4 regions of the Actinoplanes lobatus genome follow, and region 3 is predicted to be linked to each of the others. Evidence: riboswitches for the same ligand, from Rfam matches in the RefSeq annotation. Region 3 holds a riboswitch; each other region holds the start of a gene.
The links. Region 3 has a riboswitch for cobalamin ahead of cobN (cobaltochelatase subunit CobN). Riboswitches for the same ligand answer to the same signal wherever they lie in the genome.
Positions count from the first base shown of each region.

Region 1: it holds a riboswitch for cobalamin, as region 3 does, so the genes downstream of both, BJ964_RS34875 (CbtB domain-containing protein) here and cobN (cobaltochelatase subunit CobN) in region 3, are expected to answer to the same signal.
Region 2: it holds a riboswitch for cobalamin, as region 3 does, so the genes downstream of both, BJ964_RS11535 (ABC transporter substrate-binding protein) here and cobN (cobaltochelatase subunit CobN) in region 3, are expected to answer to the same signal.
Region 4: it holds a riboswitch for cobalamin, as region 3 does, so the genes downstream of both, BJ964_RS44085 (VWA domain-containing protein) here and cobN (cobaltochelatase subunit CobN) in region 3, are expected to answer to the same signal.

Region 1 covers NZ_JACHNC010000001.1:7,622,876-7,626,885, reverse strand. The annotation lists gene BJ964_RS34890 (TIGR03086 family metal-binding protein) at 1-70, opposite strand, end outside; gene BJ964_RS34885 (suppressor of fused domain protein) at 137-628, opposite strand; gene BJ964_RS34880 (S8 family serine peptidase) at 625-1,794, opposite strand; adenosylcobalamin (AdoCbl) riboswitch at 1,873-2,023, shown strand; gene BJ964_RS34875 (CbtB domain-containing protein) at 2,031-2,225, shown strand; gene BJ964_RS34870 (CbtA family protein) at 2,216-2,938, shown strand; gene BJ964_RS34865 (histidine phosphatase family protein) at 2,935-3,480, shown strand; gene BJ964_RS34860 (GNAT family N-acetyltransferase) at 3,477-3,938, shown strand.
Region 2 covers NZ_JACHNC010000001.1:2,502,362-2,506,371, reverse strand. The annotation lists gene fliQ (flagellar biosynthesis protein FliQ) at 1-59, opposite strand, end outside; gene BJ964_RS11545 (ABC transporter ATP-binding protein) at 137-907, opposite strand; gene BJ964_RS11540 (FecCD family ABC transporter permease) at 904-1,986, opposite strand; gene BJ964_RS11535 (ABC transporter substrate-binding protein) at 2,026-2,946, opposite strand; cobalamin riboswitch at 3,037-3,185, opposite strand; gene lepB (signal peptidase I) at 3,177-3,788, opposite strand; gene BJ964_RS11525 (PadR family transcriptional regulator) at 3,785-4,010, opposite strand, start outside.
Region 3 covers NZ_JACHNC010000001.1:591,985-595,994, reverse strand. The annotation lists gene BJ964_RS02580 (precorrin-3B synthase) at 1-1,540, opposite strand, end outside; cobalamin riboswitch at 1,645-1,772, shown strand; gene cobN (cobaltochelatase subunit CobN) at 1,806-4,010, shown strand, end outside.
Region 4 covers NZ_JACHNC010000001.1:9,692,243-9,696,252, forward strand. The annotation lists gene BJ964_RS44085 (VWA domain-containing protein) at 1-1,641, opposite strand, end outside; cobalamin riboswitch at 1,697-1,823, opposite strand; gene BJ964_RS44090 (gluconokinase) at 2,076-3,713, opposite strand.

The sequences.
Region 1 (4,010 bases), 7.0 Mb from region 3:
GCACCCCCGCCACCAGGGCCGAAACAGCGGGCACGGCACGGCCCAGCAGGTCACTGATCTCGGTAGACATCCACCCAGACTAGAAACCCCGGCCGCCCACAGCCAGCAACCCACACCACCCGGACGGGTGAACGCGTCACGCCCGAGCCGGGTCGGTCACCATCAGCGGATCCTCCGGAACCTCCACCCGCCCGTCGGCCTCCGCCGCCGTCACCCCCACCAGTTGCAGGAACCGGCCGCCACCCAACTGCGGGTCCTCCGTCAGGATCAACACCGTCAAACCGGTGTCCGGGCCGTCCGTGTGCGGAAACCCCGTCACCGGAGCACCCCAGTTGATCCACTGGCCGTCCTCCACCGGACCGTCCAACGACGCCACATACGCCGCCACCTGATCCAACAACACGAACGGCCACTGTGGCGGCTGCTCCTCGACACCGCGGGCCACCCGCAACGTCAACTCGAAACCCCAGCGCTCACCCAGCCCGTACCCGACCAGATGCCAGTGCCCGGCCGCCGGATACGCCGACGCCGCCCGCAACCGGTAACCCTCATCCGGATACGTCACATGCCACGGCCGCTCATCCGGATACAGCCCGCCCATCGCCTCGGTGACCGCGTCCCACATCATCCCGGCATTCGATCATGACCGGCCCGCCAACCGCGACGCCGACCCCGCCCCACCACCACCGCCACCACACCGGCCAGCACCGCCAGCCCGGCACCACCGGCCGCGAACCAGCCCGCCCGCACCCACTCCGACGAATCCGCCACCCGCCGCGGCGCCGCCACCACACGAGGAGCCGCGGCCACCACCGGGCCCGCCTCCTCCGACAGCGCCCGATACGGATTCAACAGCCCGTACCCGTACTCGTCACTGCGCGCACCACCCGGCGCCGGATCCACCGACCGCAACAACCGCCGGGTTATCTGCGCCGCGTTCTCCCGCGGAAACCGCTGCTTCAACAGCGCCACCGTCGCCGTCACGAACGGCGTCGCGAAACTCGTCCCCTGCACCACCTGATGACCGGCCACCGGCGACGCCACCGTCACATCCCCGAACGCCACCAGATCCACATGCTCACCGACCTGCGAATACGACGCCCGCAACCCGTCCGCGCCGACCGCCCCGACACCGATCACCCCCGGATACGCCGCCGGATACACCACACCCGCGTCCGGGCCGTCGTTACCGGCCGCCGCCACCACGATCACCCCCGCCGCCACCGCGTCCGCGATCGCCGACTCCACCGCCTCGCTCTCCTGCGGCATCACCAGCGAGATGTTGATCACCTGGGCGTGACCCGGCCCCACCGCCCACCGAATCCCCTGCGCGAACGTCTGCGAACTCCCGCCCGACGCCGTCGCCGTCGTCTCGTCGATGTCCTGCTGCTCACTGACCCGCACCGGCACGATCGTCACCCCCGGCGCCAAACCCTGCACCCCACTACCGGCATCCGCGCCCGCCGCGATGATCCCGGCCACCCCGGTCCCGTGCCCCACACAGTCCCGGCGGCCCGCGAACTCGTTACGCAGAAAATCCCGGCCCGCCACCACATGACCCTTGAGCTGCGGATGCCGCGCATCGACACCGGAATCGACCACCGCCACCCGCACCCCGGCCCCGGTCGCCAACCCCGCCAACCGCGCCGGCGCGTACGCCTTCAACTCCGCCGGCACCGCCGACACCACCGGCTTCGGACCCAGGCACTGCGCCGCCCACGCCTGCCGCGGAACCGGCACCGCCACCGACACCACCAGCCCGGCCACCACCGCCACCGGCCACCGCACCACCACGACACACACCCCCGACCCCGTAGACCGGCGTGGATGCTACCGCCCGACGGTTGTGCCCGGCCCACCCCGGCCGATAGGTTGAAAATCCAATCTGCGGTGCGCTGAGGGAAATCCGGTGAAAGTCCGGTGCGGTCGCGCCACTGTGAACCAGCCCCACGGGGCCGGTGAGTCAGGACGCTCACGCGCCGCAGGCCCCATCGATCGGGACGCGTCATCCCGTAGGAGGTTGATCCGCCATGCCCAAGGCACAAGCGCTCACCACCCCCACCGTCTCCCCCACACTGCTGGCCACCGCCGCCGGCTTCACCGGCATCATGCTGCTGCTGGCCTACCTCGTCGCCTTCGACCAGGGCGCCCTCTCCCAGTCCGGCATGTACCTGCACGAACTCATGCACGACGGACGCCACCTGCTCGGTGTTCCGTGCCACTGACCCCCAGCTACCCGCAACTGCTGCTGAGGGGACTACTCGCCGGCCTCATCGCCGGACTGCTCGCCGGAACGTTCGCCTACCTCGCCGGTGAACCGCACATCAACGCGGCCATCGCCATCGAAGAAGCCGGCACACCCGCCGGCGACGCCCTCGTCTCCCGCGACGTCCAGTCCGGCCCCGGCCTGTTCCTCGCCACCGGCCTCTACGGCATCGCACTCGGCGGCATCCTCGCCACCGCCTACACCGTCCTGCGACGCCGCCTGCACACCACCGGCGACACCACCGCCGCCCTCGGCCTCGCCGCAGCGGCCTGGACCGGCATCGTCCTGGTGCCCTACCTCAAATACCCACCCAACCCACCCGCCGTCGGCGACCCGGCCACCATCGACCAGCGCACCGCCGCCTACCTCGCCGCCCTCGCCCTCGGCCTCGCCGCCGTCTGGGCCGCCGCCCTCGCGGCCCGCACCCAAACCCACCCCTGGGCCCGCGCCACCGCCGCCACCGCCGCCCTCCTGGTGGTCGTCACCATCGCCTACACCCTCCTGCCCACCTTCGACGAGGTCCCCGCCGACTTCCCCGCAACCCTGCTGTGGGACTTCCGGATCACCTCACTCGGCACCCAGACCATCCTCTGGACCACCCTCGGCCTCGGCTTCGCGGGCCTGCTCGCCCGCCTCGCCCACCGCACCGAAACCCCCGTCACTTTTCCGTGACCGGGCTACGGCTGATCGCCGCCGGACACACCCGCGCCCTGCGCCGGGCCGTGTTCGGCGGCGACGACCCTCTCGACGAAGCCGGCCGCACCATCGCCGGCACCCTTGACATCCCCGGCGGCGGCGGCCCCTGGACCAGCGCACCCTCCCGCGCCGCCCGCGAAACCGCCGCACTGCTCGGCGCCACCCCCGGCATCGACCCGGCACTCGCCGACCCCGGCTACGGCACCTGGACCGGCCACACCCTCGACCAGATCGACCCGGCCGACCTGCACACCTGGCTCACCGACCCGGCAGCGGCACCCCACGGCGGCGAATCCCACACCCAGCTGCTCACCCGCGCCACCACCTGGCTGCACACCCGAACCGAGCCGACCCTCACCGCCGTCGCCCACCCCATGATCATCCGCGCGGTACTCGCCGCCGCCCTAGACCTCCCGGCAACCGCCATCCGCCGCCTCGACATCGCCCCACTCGCCGTCGCCCGCCTCACCCGCCACCCCGACGGCTGGCACCTGCACCTGCCACAATCCACCCCGTGACCCTGCACATCACCATCAACGACCTCACCGCCCCCGACATCGCCGCCCTCCTGCAACAACACGTCGACGACATGCGCGCCACCAGCCCACCCGACAGCAAACACGCCCTCGACCTGGGCGGGCTGCGCACACCCGACATCACCCTCTGGACCGCCCACGACGGCCCCCACCTCGTCGGCTGCGCCGCCCTCAAACACCACGACCCCACCACCGCCGAAATCAAATCCATGCGCACCGCCACCACCGCCCAACGCCGCGGCGTCGCCACCACCCTCCTGCAACACCTCATCACCGAAGCCCGCCACCGCCACTACACCGACCTCTACCTCGAAACCGGCACCGCCGACTACTTCGCCCCCGCCCGCGCCCTCTACCAGCGCTTCGGCTTCCAAACCTGCCCACCGTTCGCCGACTACCGACCCGACCCCCACAGCACCCACATGCACCTCACCCTCTGAACCCTTTCCGGTACGCACGACCCAGCCCCCGCCGAACCACACCTACCGCCGCACCACGCGACCACGCTGCCC
Region 2 (4,010 bases), 1.9 Mb from region 3:
ATCTTCGCCGCGATCGTCAGGGCCTGCATCGCCAGCTCAACCACCATCGTGTCCGTCATGCCCATCAGTTCGGGGACTTGAGGAAACGCCGGAGTGCGGAACGGGCAGGACCCGGTTGCCGTCCGGTTGTGCAAGATCAGCCGCGGACGGCCACCACGAGCGGTCCCCGGTCGCCCTCGATGATCCGGACCTTGACCCGGTAGTGCTCGGCCAGGTTCGGTTCGGTCAGCACCTCGGCGGGCGTGCCGGACGCGGCCACCCGGCCGGCGGCCAGCAGGAACATCCGGTCGGCGTACTCGCCGGCGGTGGTCAGGTCGTGCATGGTGGCGAGCACGGTCAGGCCCCGCTCGGCGCGCAGCCGGTCCACCAGCTCCAGCACCTCCTGCTGGTGACCGATGTCCAGGGCGCTGGTCGGCTCGTCCAGCAGCAGGATCCCGGCCCCCTGGGCGAGCGCCCGGGCCAGGAAGACCCGCTGCCGCTCCCCGCCGGAGAGGGTCTCGAGACGCCGCCCGGCGAAGGACTCCAGGTCCAGCGCGACCAGGACCTCCTCCACCGCGGCCAGGTCCGTCGCCGACTCCCGGCCCAGCGGCGGGATGAACGGGGTACGCCCGAGCAACACGTAGTCGAACACCCGCATGGCCGGCGGCACCACCGGTGACTGGAGCACGGTGGCCACCGCCTTGGCCCGTTCGCGGCGGGACAGACGGTCGGCCGGGACGCCGTGCCACCGGACCGTCCCGCCGAACGTCAGCAGCCCGCCGATGGCCCGCAGCGCGGTGGACTTGCCGGCCCCGTTCGGCCCGATGACGGTGACCCACTCGCCCTCGGCCACGTCCAGGTCCACACCGTCGACGATGAGGGTCCCGTCCAGCCGTACCGTGAGGCCCTCCACTTCAATAGCGCTCATGACGGCACCGCCCGGTTGGTCCGCAGCACCAGCACGAAGAAGGGCGCGCCGAGGAACGCCGTGACCACACCGATCGGGATCTCCGCGTCTCCGCCCGCGGTCCGGGCGACCAGGTCGGCGAGGACCAGGAAGGCCGCCCCGAACAGCAGCGACAGCGGCAGCAACGCCCGGTAGCTGGGCCCGGTCATCAGTCGCAGCGTGTGCGGCACGATGATCCCGACGAAGCCGATCAGCCCGGAGGCGCTGACCGCGGCGGCGGTGCCCAGCGAGGCCGCGATGATCAGCAGGTAGCGGGACCGCTGCGGGTGCAGGCCCAGGCTGGTCGCCTCGGCGTCGCCGACGGTCAGCACGTCCAGCTCGCGGCGCTGGGCCAGCACGATCGCGGCGGTCATCACCGTGTAGGGCAGGATCACCCGCACGTCGTGCCAGCCCGCGGTGGACAGCCGGCCGAGCGTCCAGGAGAACACCTCACGGACCGACTCGACGTTCCGTTGCAGCAGGTAGGTCTGCGCCGCGGACAGGAACGCCGACACCGCGACCCCGGCCAGGATCAGGGTGGCGGGCGACCGGTCCCGGCCCCCGGCCGCGCCGAGCAGCCAGGTGAGGGCCACCGCGCCGACCGCGCCCACGAACGCCGCCATCGGCGCCCCGATCGGCAGCTCGGTGACCTCGCCGGTGGCCCGCAGGACGATCACCGCGGTCACCCCGAGACCGGCGCCGGCCGCCACCCCGAGCAGGTGCGGATCGGCCAGCGGGTTGCGGAAGGCACCCTGGTAGGCGGCGCCGGCCAGGGCCAGCATCGAGCCGACCAGCGCGCCCAGCACCACGCGGGGCAGCCGGAGCTGGGTGAGGATCGCGATCTCACGGTCGGTCAGGCCGCTGTCCAGGCGTACCCCCGGAAGGAGATTGAGCATCTCCACCGCGACGCCGCCGGGCGGCAGCCGGACCGACCCGAAGGCCAGCGCCAGGACCATCGCTCCCAGCAGCGTGAGCACTCCGGCCGCCAGCCACACCGGGCGCAGCCCGGCAGGCCGGCGCCGGCTCATGGCGCCGCCTCCGCTTCGCTCCAGCGTCGCCATGAGTTCAAGACTGAGCCGATGATTCGCTCGCAAGCTCGCTCATTGGGGAACCTTGCTCACCGCGTCTCCGACGGCCTTGACCAGATCGACGGTACGGGGACCCCAGCGCGAGGCGATGTCGTCGTCGAGGGCGTAGATCTGGCCCTTGCCGACGGCGGCGATCGACGACCAGCCGGGCCGCGCCTTCACCGTCTCCGGGGACTGCTGGCAGCACTTCGTGTCGGCCAGGAAGATGGTGTCCGGGTTCGCCTGGACCAGCGACTCCTGGGCCAGCTGCGGGTAGCCGCCGAGCTTGCCGTCCGGGTCGGCGGCGTCGGCCACGTTGGTCATCCCGAAGAGGTTGAAGACCGAGCCGATGAAGGTCTTCGAGGTGGCCGAGTACAGGTCCGGGCCCAGCTCGTAGTAGTAGCTGAGCGGCTTGCTCCGGGCCGGCACCGACTTGACGATCGTGTCGATGTCCGCGGCCATCCGCTCGTTCAGCGCCTTCGCCTCGGCCGGGTGACCGGTGAGCGCGCCGAGTTCGGTGATCTCCCGGTAGGTGTCGTCGAGGGTGGCGGCGGCCGGTGACACGAACGCCGGGATCGACAGTTTGCCGAGCTGGGCCACGATGCCGTCGGAGTCGTTGGACAGCACCACGAGGTCCGGGTCCTTGGCCGCGATCGCCTCGGCGTTCGGCTTGAAACCGGACAGGTCGGTCTTCGGTGCGTCGGCCGGGTAGGTGGACTGGTCGTCGACCGCGGTGACCTGCGGCCCGGCGCCGATCGCGTAGAGCATCTCGGTGGCCGTCGGGCTCAGCGACACGATCTTCGCGGGCTGAGCGTTCAGGGTCACGGCGCCGACCGTGACCGGGTACGCCCCGGCGGCGGCGCTGGACGCGGTGGCGGGCTCGGGTTCGTTACTCGCACATCCGGTGAGGAACAGTGCGGTGGCCGCTATGGCAGCGGTGAGCAGGCGTTTCATCGGTCCTCCTGTCGGCCGGTCAGGTGGTGCTTCGCCGACAGGGGCCACGCTGGCCGCCGCCCGCGAGGCGCCCCTCCCCGGGAGCGCTGAATCGCGACCGACGCCCAGGCGACCTGGCTAGACCTCCGAAGAGGGATCACAGTTGCGGGACAGCTCCGGTTTCACACCGGCTTCGCTGCGGCGCGGTCCCTGAAACGCTAACCCACGGCCGTCCCGCAACCTCAACGGCATCACATGACGAGCCTTCCGGTCACATCGTCCGTGCTGATCAGGCCCCAGTGGCGGGAGTCCTGGGCCACCGGGCGACTGTCACCGAGCACGTAGACGGCGCCGTCCGGGACGGTGACCGGAGCGCACTCGGTGCCGACCACCTGGGACTCGAACGACAGGTACGGCTCGTCGAGCGCCGTGCCGCCGCGCAGCACCCGCCCGTCCCGGCACTCGATGCGGTCACCGGGCAGGCCGATGACCCGGAGCAGGGTCTCGTGTCCGGGCGCGTCCGGGATCGGGAGAGCGACGATGTCGCCGTGGTCGATGCCGGTCACCCGGTAGCCGATCCGGTCGACCAGGTGGCGGCTCGTGACGGCGAGGGTCGGATTCATGGCGTTGCTCGGCACGAACCAGATCGAGAAGGAGAACGACGTGGTCACGGCGAGCAGCACGGCGGCCAGCGCGACCCCGTAGGCGACCGGCCGCTCCCGTGCCGCCACCCACAGCCCGCCGGCGGTCCAGCGCAGCGCCGCCCAGGTCCCGGTGGTCTGATCGAACTCGGCCAGCACCGCTTCACCCCACGGCTTGCCCGTGACCGCGGTCCTCAGGATCAGGTACAGCACCCGCCTCATGCCGGCCTCACGATCGCCAGGCTCGTGCCCCGGCGGGCCGCGGCCTTGGCCGCCGCGTCGGCCAGCCGGACCCGGGCCAGCGCCACCCCGTCGCCGGTCAGCCGGTAGGTGTGCCGGGGCGGGCGGCCGGGCTGGTCGGAGGGCTCCCAGCCGGCCTCCAGCAGCGCCTGCTCGGTGAGGCGCATCAGGATCGGGTAGAGCGTCCCGGAGGCCAGGCCGGTC
Region 3 (4,010 bases):
ATCCGTCACCCTCCGCGCCGGAGATCCCCGATGCGCCGACGAGTCCGGATCGGCCGCTCTCCGCGCCGGTCGTTTGCGATGGCCGGGCTGGGCCTGTTCGGCCGCTCTCCGCGCTGGTCGTTTGCGATGGCCGGGCTGGGCCTGTTCGGCCGCTCTCCGCGCTGGTCGTTTGCGATGGCCGGGCTGGGCCGGTTCGGTCACTCTCCGCGCTGGTCATCCCTGGCAGGTCGGCGGGGCCGGCTCGGTCACCGTCCGTGCGGGCGACCAGGTAGCCGTCGGTGGTGGCCTCGACGCGGACGTGCGGGCCGGACGGGCTGCCGCACGCGCGGGCGCAACCCACCCAGTGGACCGGCAGGCCGTCGACGAAACGGGCCGTGGCGGTGGCGTCGGCGCGGACGTCGGCCAGCGATTTCGCGCAACCTGGCCGCCCGGCGCAGGCGGTCACCCCGGACCATGGCGAATCCGCGGCCACCGCGAGCCCGGCCGCGGCCAGACGGTCCGCCCACTCCACCGCCGCCGACGGCGGCAGATCGGCCACGATCACCCCACGCCAGGGGGTCACCACCAGCTGATCGGCGCCTTCCAAAACCCTGAGGGGTACGCCGGTCAGGCGCCCCAACGGCACCAGCGCCCCCACCGCGGCCAGCCCGTCCGCCTGAGCCACCACACCGACCAGATCGGTGGCGCCGGTGGCCTCGACCGGAACCGCCGCCGGCACGGCGACGGGCGTCAACCCGAGGACGCCGGCCACCCGGGCCGACACACGCGCCGGGCCGTCGGTCAACTCCCGCAAACGCCACGCGGCCGGGCCGTCGCCCCGCTGCTCCTCCCGCTCGGCGAGGAACGCGTGCGCCGCCGCGATCAGCGCCGGCACCACCCGGCCGGCCTCCACCCGGAGCCCGGTGTCGTGCCCGGCGAAGCGGATCGCGAACAGCCCGCCACCGGTGTGCCCCCGCTCTTCCGGCCCCGCGACAGCCGTGTGGGTGGTGGGCGCCGGTGGTGTGGGGCTGGTCGTGGGCGGCTGGGTGGTGGGCGCCGGTGTGGGGTTGGTGGGGGCCGGCCGGGTGGTGGGCGCCGGTGCGGGGTTGGGGGCCGGGACGGCGGCGACGTCGGGGGACAGGGGGACGTGGCCGAGCGCGAACAGGAACTTGCCGGGGAGGCCGGCCAGGGCGGGATCGTCCACGATGGCGCGATCCAAGGCCGGTATCAGAGCGCGGATCGTCGATCCTGGGAGTGGCGGCGACGCGATGTTCCGGACATTGTCGTGGGTCTGTGAGGGCAGCAGCCCGGCGGCGCGCAAGCGGGTCGCCAAGGCCGGGGCGTCGGTGGCCGACAGGCCTCTGAGCTGGAGATTGGCCCGCGAGGTCAACTCCAGGGCGCCGTCGCCGAACTCCTCGGCCAGCGCGCGCAGCGCGCGCAGCCGGGCGCCGGTCAGCAGCCCGCCGGGCAGCCGGACCCGGGCCAGCAACCCGTCGGCGGCGGCGTGCAGCCGCAGCGCGCCGGGGCAGGCGTCGGTGTCGGAAGTCCGGACGGGAGACATGGCCCGGATACTACGGCCGACCCCCGACAGGAATTCACCGTCGCCTCTCGGTGGGTCGGCAGCGTCACAGCGGCCGTTCCGCCTTGACGCGGGACACCGGGGTTCGGAAAAGTTATGGCTCACGAGCGGCGACGCCGCGGAGGAAGCCGGTGTGACTCCGGCGCGGTCCCGCCACTGTCACCAGGGAGTTCGAGCCCTGGGAGCCAGGAACTCCGGTCGCCGTGACATCCGACTACCCGGGGCGCGGACCCCGAGGGGAGCGCGCGTGTTTCTGCTGCTGTCGACGTCCGACACCGACCTGCTCAGCGCCCGGGCCAGTGGTTCGGCCTGGCGCCCGGCCAACCCGGCCCGCACTTCGGTCACCGATCTGCCCGGCCTGCTCGACGGGGCCGACCTTGTCGTGGTGCGCATCCTGGGCGGCCGCCGGGCCTGGGAGGAGGGGCTGGACACGCTGCTCGCGGGCGACGTGCCGGTGGTGGTCCTGGGCGGCGAGCAGGCGCCGGACGCCGAGTTGATGAAGCTGTCCACGGTGCCCGCCGGGGTGGCCGCCGAGGCGCACACCTATCTGGCGCACGGCGGCGCGGACAATCTGGTCTCGCTGCACGACTTCCTCTCCGACACGGTGCTGCTGACCGGCAACGGGTTCGCGCCGGCCGTGGAGAGCCCACAGTGGGGTTTCCTGCCGCGCCCGGAGTCCACCGGCGAGGCGACCGTGGCGGTGCTCTATTACCGGGCGCATCACATGGCCGGCAACACGGCGTTCGTCGAGACGCTCTGCCGGGCGATCGAGGCCAAGGGCGCGCGGGCCATGCCGATCTTCACGGCCTCGTTGCGGACCGCCCCGCCGGAGCTGCTGGCCGAGCTGCGCAAGGCGGACGCGCTGGTGGTGACCGTGCTGGCGGCCGGCGGCACCCGCCCGGCGACCGCGAGCGCGGGCGGCGACGACGAGGCGTGGGATGTCGGCGTGCTCGCCGACCTGGACGTGCCGATCCTCCAGGGGCTGTGCCTGACGAGTTCGCGGGCCGCCTGGGAGGCCGCCGACGACGGGCTGACCCCGCTGGACGCGGCGACGCAGGTGGCGATCCCGGAGTTCGACGGCCGGATCATCACGGTGCCGTTCTCGTTCAAGGAGATCGACGAGGACGGGCTGTCGGTCTATGCGGCCGACGAGGAGCGGGCGTCGCGGGTGGCCGGGATCGCGGTGGCGCACGCCCGGCTGCGGCACGTCCCGCCGGCCGATCGCAGGATCGTGCTGATGCTGTCGGCCTACCCGACCAAGCATTCCCGGATCGGGAACGCGGTCGGTCTGGACACGCCGGCCTCGACGGTCGCCCTGCTGGCTGCTCTCGCCGACCGGGGTTACCGGATCGGTGACTTCGGGTCCTACGACGGCGACGGGCTCATCCACACGTTGATCGCGGCCGGCGGGCAGGACCCGGACTGGCTGACCGAGGAGCAGCTGTCCGGAAACCCGGTGCGAATTCCGGCATCTCGCTACCAGACCTGGTTCGGCCAGCTCCCCGAGGACTTCCGGGAGAGTGTCGAGCGGCACTGGGGTCAGGCCCCCGGTGAGCTGTATGTCGACGACGGCGACATCGTGCTGGCCGCGCTGCGCGACGAGAACATCGTGGTGATGGTCCAGCCTCCGCGCGGGTTCGGGGCCAACCCGGTCGCCATCTACCACGACCCCGACCTGCCGCCGAGCCACCACTACCTGGCCGCCTACCGGTGGGTGGCCGACGAGTTCGGCGCGCACGCGGTGGTGCACGTCGGCAAGCACGGCAACCTGGAGTGGCTGCCCGGCAAGAACGTGGGCATGTCCGCGTCGGACGGCACCGACGCGGCCCTCGGCGACCTGCCGCTGATCTACCCGTTCCTCGTCAACGACCCCGGCGAGGGTACGCAGGCGAAGCGCCGGGCACACGCCACGCTGGTCGACCATCTGATCCCGCCGATGGCCCGCGCCGAGTCGTACGGGGACATCGCCCGCCTGGAGCAGCTGCTCGACGAGCACGCGACCATCGCCGCCCTCGACCCGGCCAAGCTCCCGGCGATCCGGGCGCAGATCTGGACGCTGATCCAGGCCGCCAAGATGGACCACGACCTCGGCCAGCGGCACCGGCCGGAGGCCGAGGAGTTCGACGACTTCATCATGCACATCGACGGATGGCTGTGTGAGGTCAAGGACGTGCAGATCCGTGACGGGCTGCACGTGCTGGGGGCGGCGCCGACCGGGGAGGCGCGGGTCAACCTGGTGCTCGCCATGCTGCGGGCGCGGCAGATGTGGGCCGGTCAGGTGGCGGCGCTGCCGGGTCTGCGGGAGGCGCTGGGTCTCGCGGAGGACGCGTCCACCGCGGAGACCGACGAGATCGAGGCGCAGGCGCGGGCACTGGTCACGGCCATGGAGGAGCGTGGTTGGCCGACGGAGGTCCCGGCGGACCTGGTCGCCGCACCGGCGGGCGCCGCTTCC
Region 4 (4,010 bases), 9.1 Mb from region 3:
ATCCTGGGACGCCACAAACCGATCCGGGGATAGGGCGGTTCGGTCGAGGGCGGCTCGGTCGAGGGCTGCCCGGAGAGTGGCGAAGAGGTGAGGGGCGCCGGAGAGCTTGCCCTGCGGGACGCGGCTGCCGACTACGCGGCCCCGGCGGGCGAAGGCCGGGGAGCGGCGGCCGGCGTGACCGCCCTCGCCACGGGCGGTGATCCGGAGTGTGCGGGTGCGGAACGCCTGGCCGGCGGCGGCTGTCGCGCCCGCCTTCTCCGGTTGCGGCGCCTCGTCGTTGCTGGACGGGGGCGTGCTCTCCTCCGTACCCCCGTGGGGTGATCCTGCTCCGGACGGCCCGCCGCCGTCTCGCGGGGTGTCGTTTCGCGGGCCTCCGCCGCCGGGGCCGCCGCCGTCCGGGTCCGGGTCGATGTCGGGGTCCGGCTCGTCGTCGGGGCCGCCGCCGTTCTGACCGTCCTGGCCGGCTCGTTCCCGGTCGGCTGCTTCGCGCTCGGCCCGTTCGCGGTCGGCCTGATCGCGCTCGGCACGTTCCTGTTCGGCGCGTTCCTGTTCGGCGCGTTCCTGTTCGGCTCGGTCCTGTTCGGCCTGGCGTTCGGCTTCGGCCAGGGCGTCGTCGAGCTTCTGTTCGTCGGTGCCGGGCGGGTCCAGCGGGTCGGTACGGCGGCGGTGCGGGAGAGCGAGGCGGGCCGCGTCCCGGACGTCGTCGGCGGTGACCCGGTCGCGGCCGTGCCAGGCGGCCAGGGCTACGGCGCAGCGGGCGACCACGATGTCGGCGCGCATGCCGTCCACGCCGTAGGCGAGGCAGACCCGGGCGATCCGGTCGAGTTCGGCGTCGGGCAGCGTCACCGCCGGAAGAGCGGCGCGGGCGGTGGCGATGCGCGCCGCGTAGTCGCGTTCGGCGTCGGCCCAGCGCGCCGCGAAACCGTCCGGGTCGGCCTCGTAGGCGAGGCGGCGGCGCACCACCTCGGCGCGCTGACGGGCGTCGCGGGGTGCGGCGACGTTGACGACCAGGCCGAACCGGTCGACCAGCTGGGGCCGGGGCTCGCCCTCCTCCGGGTTCATCGTGCCGACCAGCAGGAATCTCGCCGCGTGCTTGACCGACACCCCGTCCCGCTCGACGTGTGCCCGGCCCATCGCCGCCGCGTCCAGCAGAAGGTCCACCAGGTGGTCCGGCAGGAGGTTCACCTCGTCGACGTAGAGGACACCCCGGTGGGCGGCGGCGAGCAGGCCCGGGTCGTAGGCCTTCACCCCGTCGGTGAGCGCGCGCTGCAGGTCGAGCGTGCCGACCACCCGGTCCTCGGTGGCGCCGACCGGCAACTCGACGAGCGACGCGGGCCGGACCGTGGCCGCGGTCGTGGCGTCCGCCGGGGCGTCCGGACGTGCCGGGCCGGGGAGGGTGGGGTGCGGGCCGTCCGGGCAAGCCGGGTCCGGGGCGGCGGGATCGCAGGCGAAACGGCAGCCGGGCACCACGGTGACCGGTGGCAGCAGGCCGGCCACGGCGCGGACGACGGTGCTCTTGGCCGTGCCCTTCTCGCCGCGGACGAGGACCCCGCCGACGGCCGGTGACACCGAGGTGAGCAGCAGGGCCAGGCGCAGGTCGTCGAGACCCACCACGGCCGAGAACGGGTACGGAGTAGTCACCAGGATCCCTTCCGGCGGGTGTCCACGCCCGCTCGTCGGTCGACGCGAGCGGCCGGAGTCTCCTGACTCCCGGATCGACGTTTCCCGCTCGCCTTCCGGCGCAGGTGCCGTGGCGTGTGTGGTCAGCGGGTCGCTCCCCGGTCACAGTGGCGGGACCGTCCCGGAATCGCACCGGGTTCCTCCGCAACCGCTCGCCGGTCACTCTTCCCGACCGGCCGGGCACCCGTCAACGCGGGATCCGTCACCCGCCGAGCGCACCTTCTCCGAAGGCGGTCCGCACGGCCGGCGCCGCGTGTGCGCCAATCCGTCCGGCATCGACGGCCCGACCCCACGCCGCGTCCACCGTGCGCCCACGATCAGGCGGTCTCGAAGCGGCACCGCGACGGTGCCGTGACGGGGCGGGCCGCGGTCGAATCAGCCGCGGGCGGGGTCGGTCAGCGGCTCACCGCCTTCTCGGTGGCGGGGAGAGGCTCGGGGGCCAGGCGGTCGAGTTCGGCGACCACGTCGAGGACGGCCAGGGCGGAGCGTTCCACCAGGGGGCGCAGGCGGCGGTAGAGGGCGGCGTCCTCCGGGTCGGGGTGGGTGGCGTTCGCGGTGGGGACCAGGTCGGCGGCGCGGTCCAGGTCGGGGAGTTCGCCGAGGGCGTGCCGGGCCAGGAGGCAGGCGCCCAGGGCGGTGCCCTCGGGGACGTCGGCGACCGTCACCGGGAGGTCGAGGGCGGAGGCCAGGACGGACACCCACAGGCGGGAGGCCGCGGCGCCGCCGGTGGCGCGGATCTCGGTGACCGGGCAGCCCTCGGCGTCGAACGAGTCGCGGACCAGGGCGAGTTGCTGGCAGACGCCCTCCACGGCGGCGCGGACCAGGTGCGGGCGGGCGTGTTCGCGGCGCAGGCCCAGGTAGGCGCCGCGCATGCCGGGGCGCCACCAGGGGGCACGTTCGCCCAGGAGGTAGGGCAGGCAGAGCAGGCCCTCGCTGCCGGCCCGGATCTCGGCGGCCTCGGCCAGCAGGGCGGCGTCCAGGTCGTCGGCGCCCTCGCCCGCGACGCCGGGCGCACGGCCGGGACCGCCGGAGGTGCCGGGAACGCGGTCGTCATACGCGCCGGCGCCGCGGTCACCAGGGGCTCCGGGGGCGGGGGCCGCGAGGCTCTGGGCGGCCCAGCGTACGACCGAGCCGGCGTTGTTGACCGCTCCGCCGATCACCCAGCGGTCCTCGGTGAGGGCGTAGCAGAACAGGCGGCCGGCGGCGTCGGCGGTGGGGCGGTCCACGACGGTACGGAGGGCGCCGCTCGTGCCGAGGGAGACCGCTGCGACACCGGGCGGGGTGGCGCCGACGCCCAGGTTGGCGAGCGGGCCGTCGGCGGCGCCGATGATCAGGGGTACGTCCGGCGGCAGGCCGGCGGCGGACGCCACCTCGGGACGCAGCCGGAGGGCGTACGTGGTGGGGACGACCTCGGCGAGCTGCCCGGGGCGCACGCCGGCGATGGACAGGGCCTCGTCGTCCCACCGGCGGGCGTGGATGTCGTAGAGGCCGGTGCCGGAGGCGATCGACAGGTCCACCAGGAACGGGGCGTCGGCCAGCGCCGCGACGATCAGCTCCTTGACGCCGCCCCAGCGTGGGGTGCCGCGCAGCGTGTCCGGGTCCTCCTCGGCCCACCAGGCCAGCTTCGTGAGCGGCGACATCGGGTGGACCGGGGTGCCGGTGCGGGCCTGGAGCCGCTTCGCCGGACCGGCCGCGACGATCTTCTCGCACTGCCGGGCGGAGCGGCCGTCCGCCCACGTCACCACGGGGCCGAGGGGGCGGCCCGCGGCGTCCATCGGCAGCAGCGCGTGCAGGAAGGAGCTGAGGCTGATCGCGATCACCCGGTCGCCGCGGTCGCGGCACTCGGCGGCCACGTCGGTGAGCGCCTTCACGGCGGCGCCGGTGAGCTGCCGGGGGTCGAGTTCGGCCCGGCCCGGCCCGGGGACCGACAGCGGGTAGTGGACGCTGGTCAGCGCCCGCAGCTCACCGGCCGGGCCGGCGGCGACCCCCTTGGTCGCGGTGGTCCCGGTGTCGATCCCGATCACGACGTCCATGCTTCCCCTCCCGAACGTGCCGTCCCGACCCTCTCATGCCCACCCTCCCCACCCCTCATACCGCTGACACGTTCAACCACGAAACGGTCACGCTGAGCTAAACGGCCGTGCACTCAGCGTCCCCCGCAAAACACCGCCGGTGTCGGGGCAAGGCGTTTTGCCGCGGAGCGAAGCGGAGCAATCAGGCACAGCAGCTACGCCCGGCGCGGGCGGCAATGGCTCACGTTGCAGAAGATCGCCGGAAATTTCGGGACGGGGAATTAATCGATAACGATCCACCCCGTACCGGAAATGGGT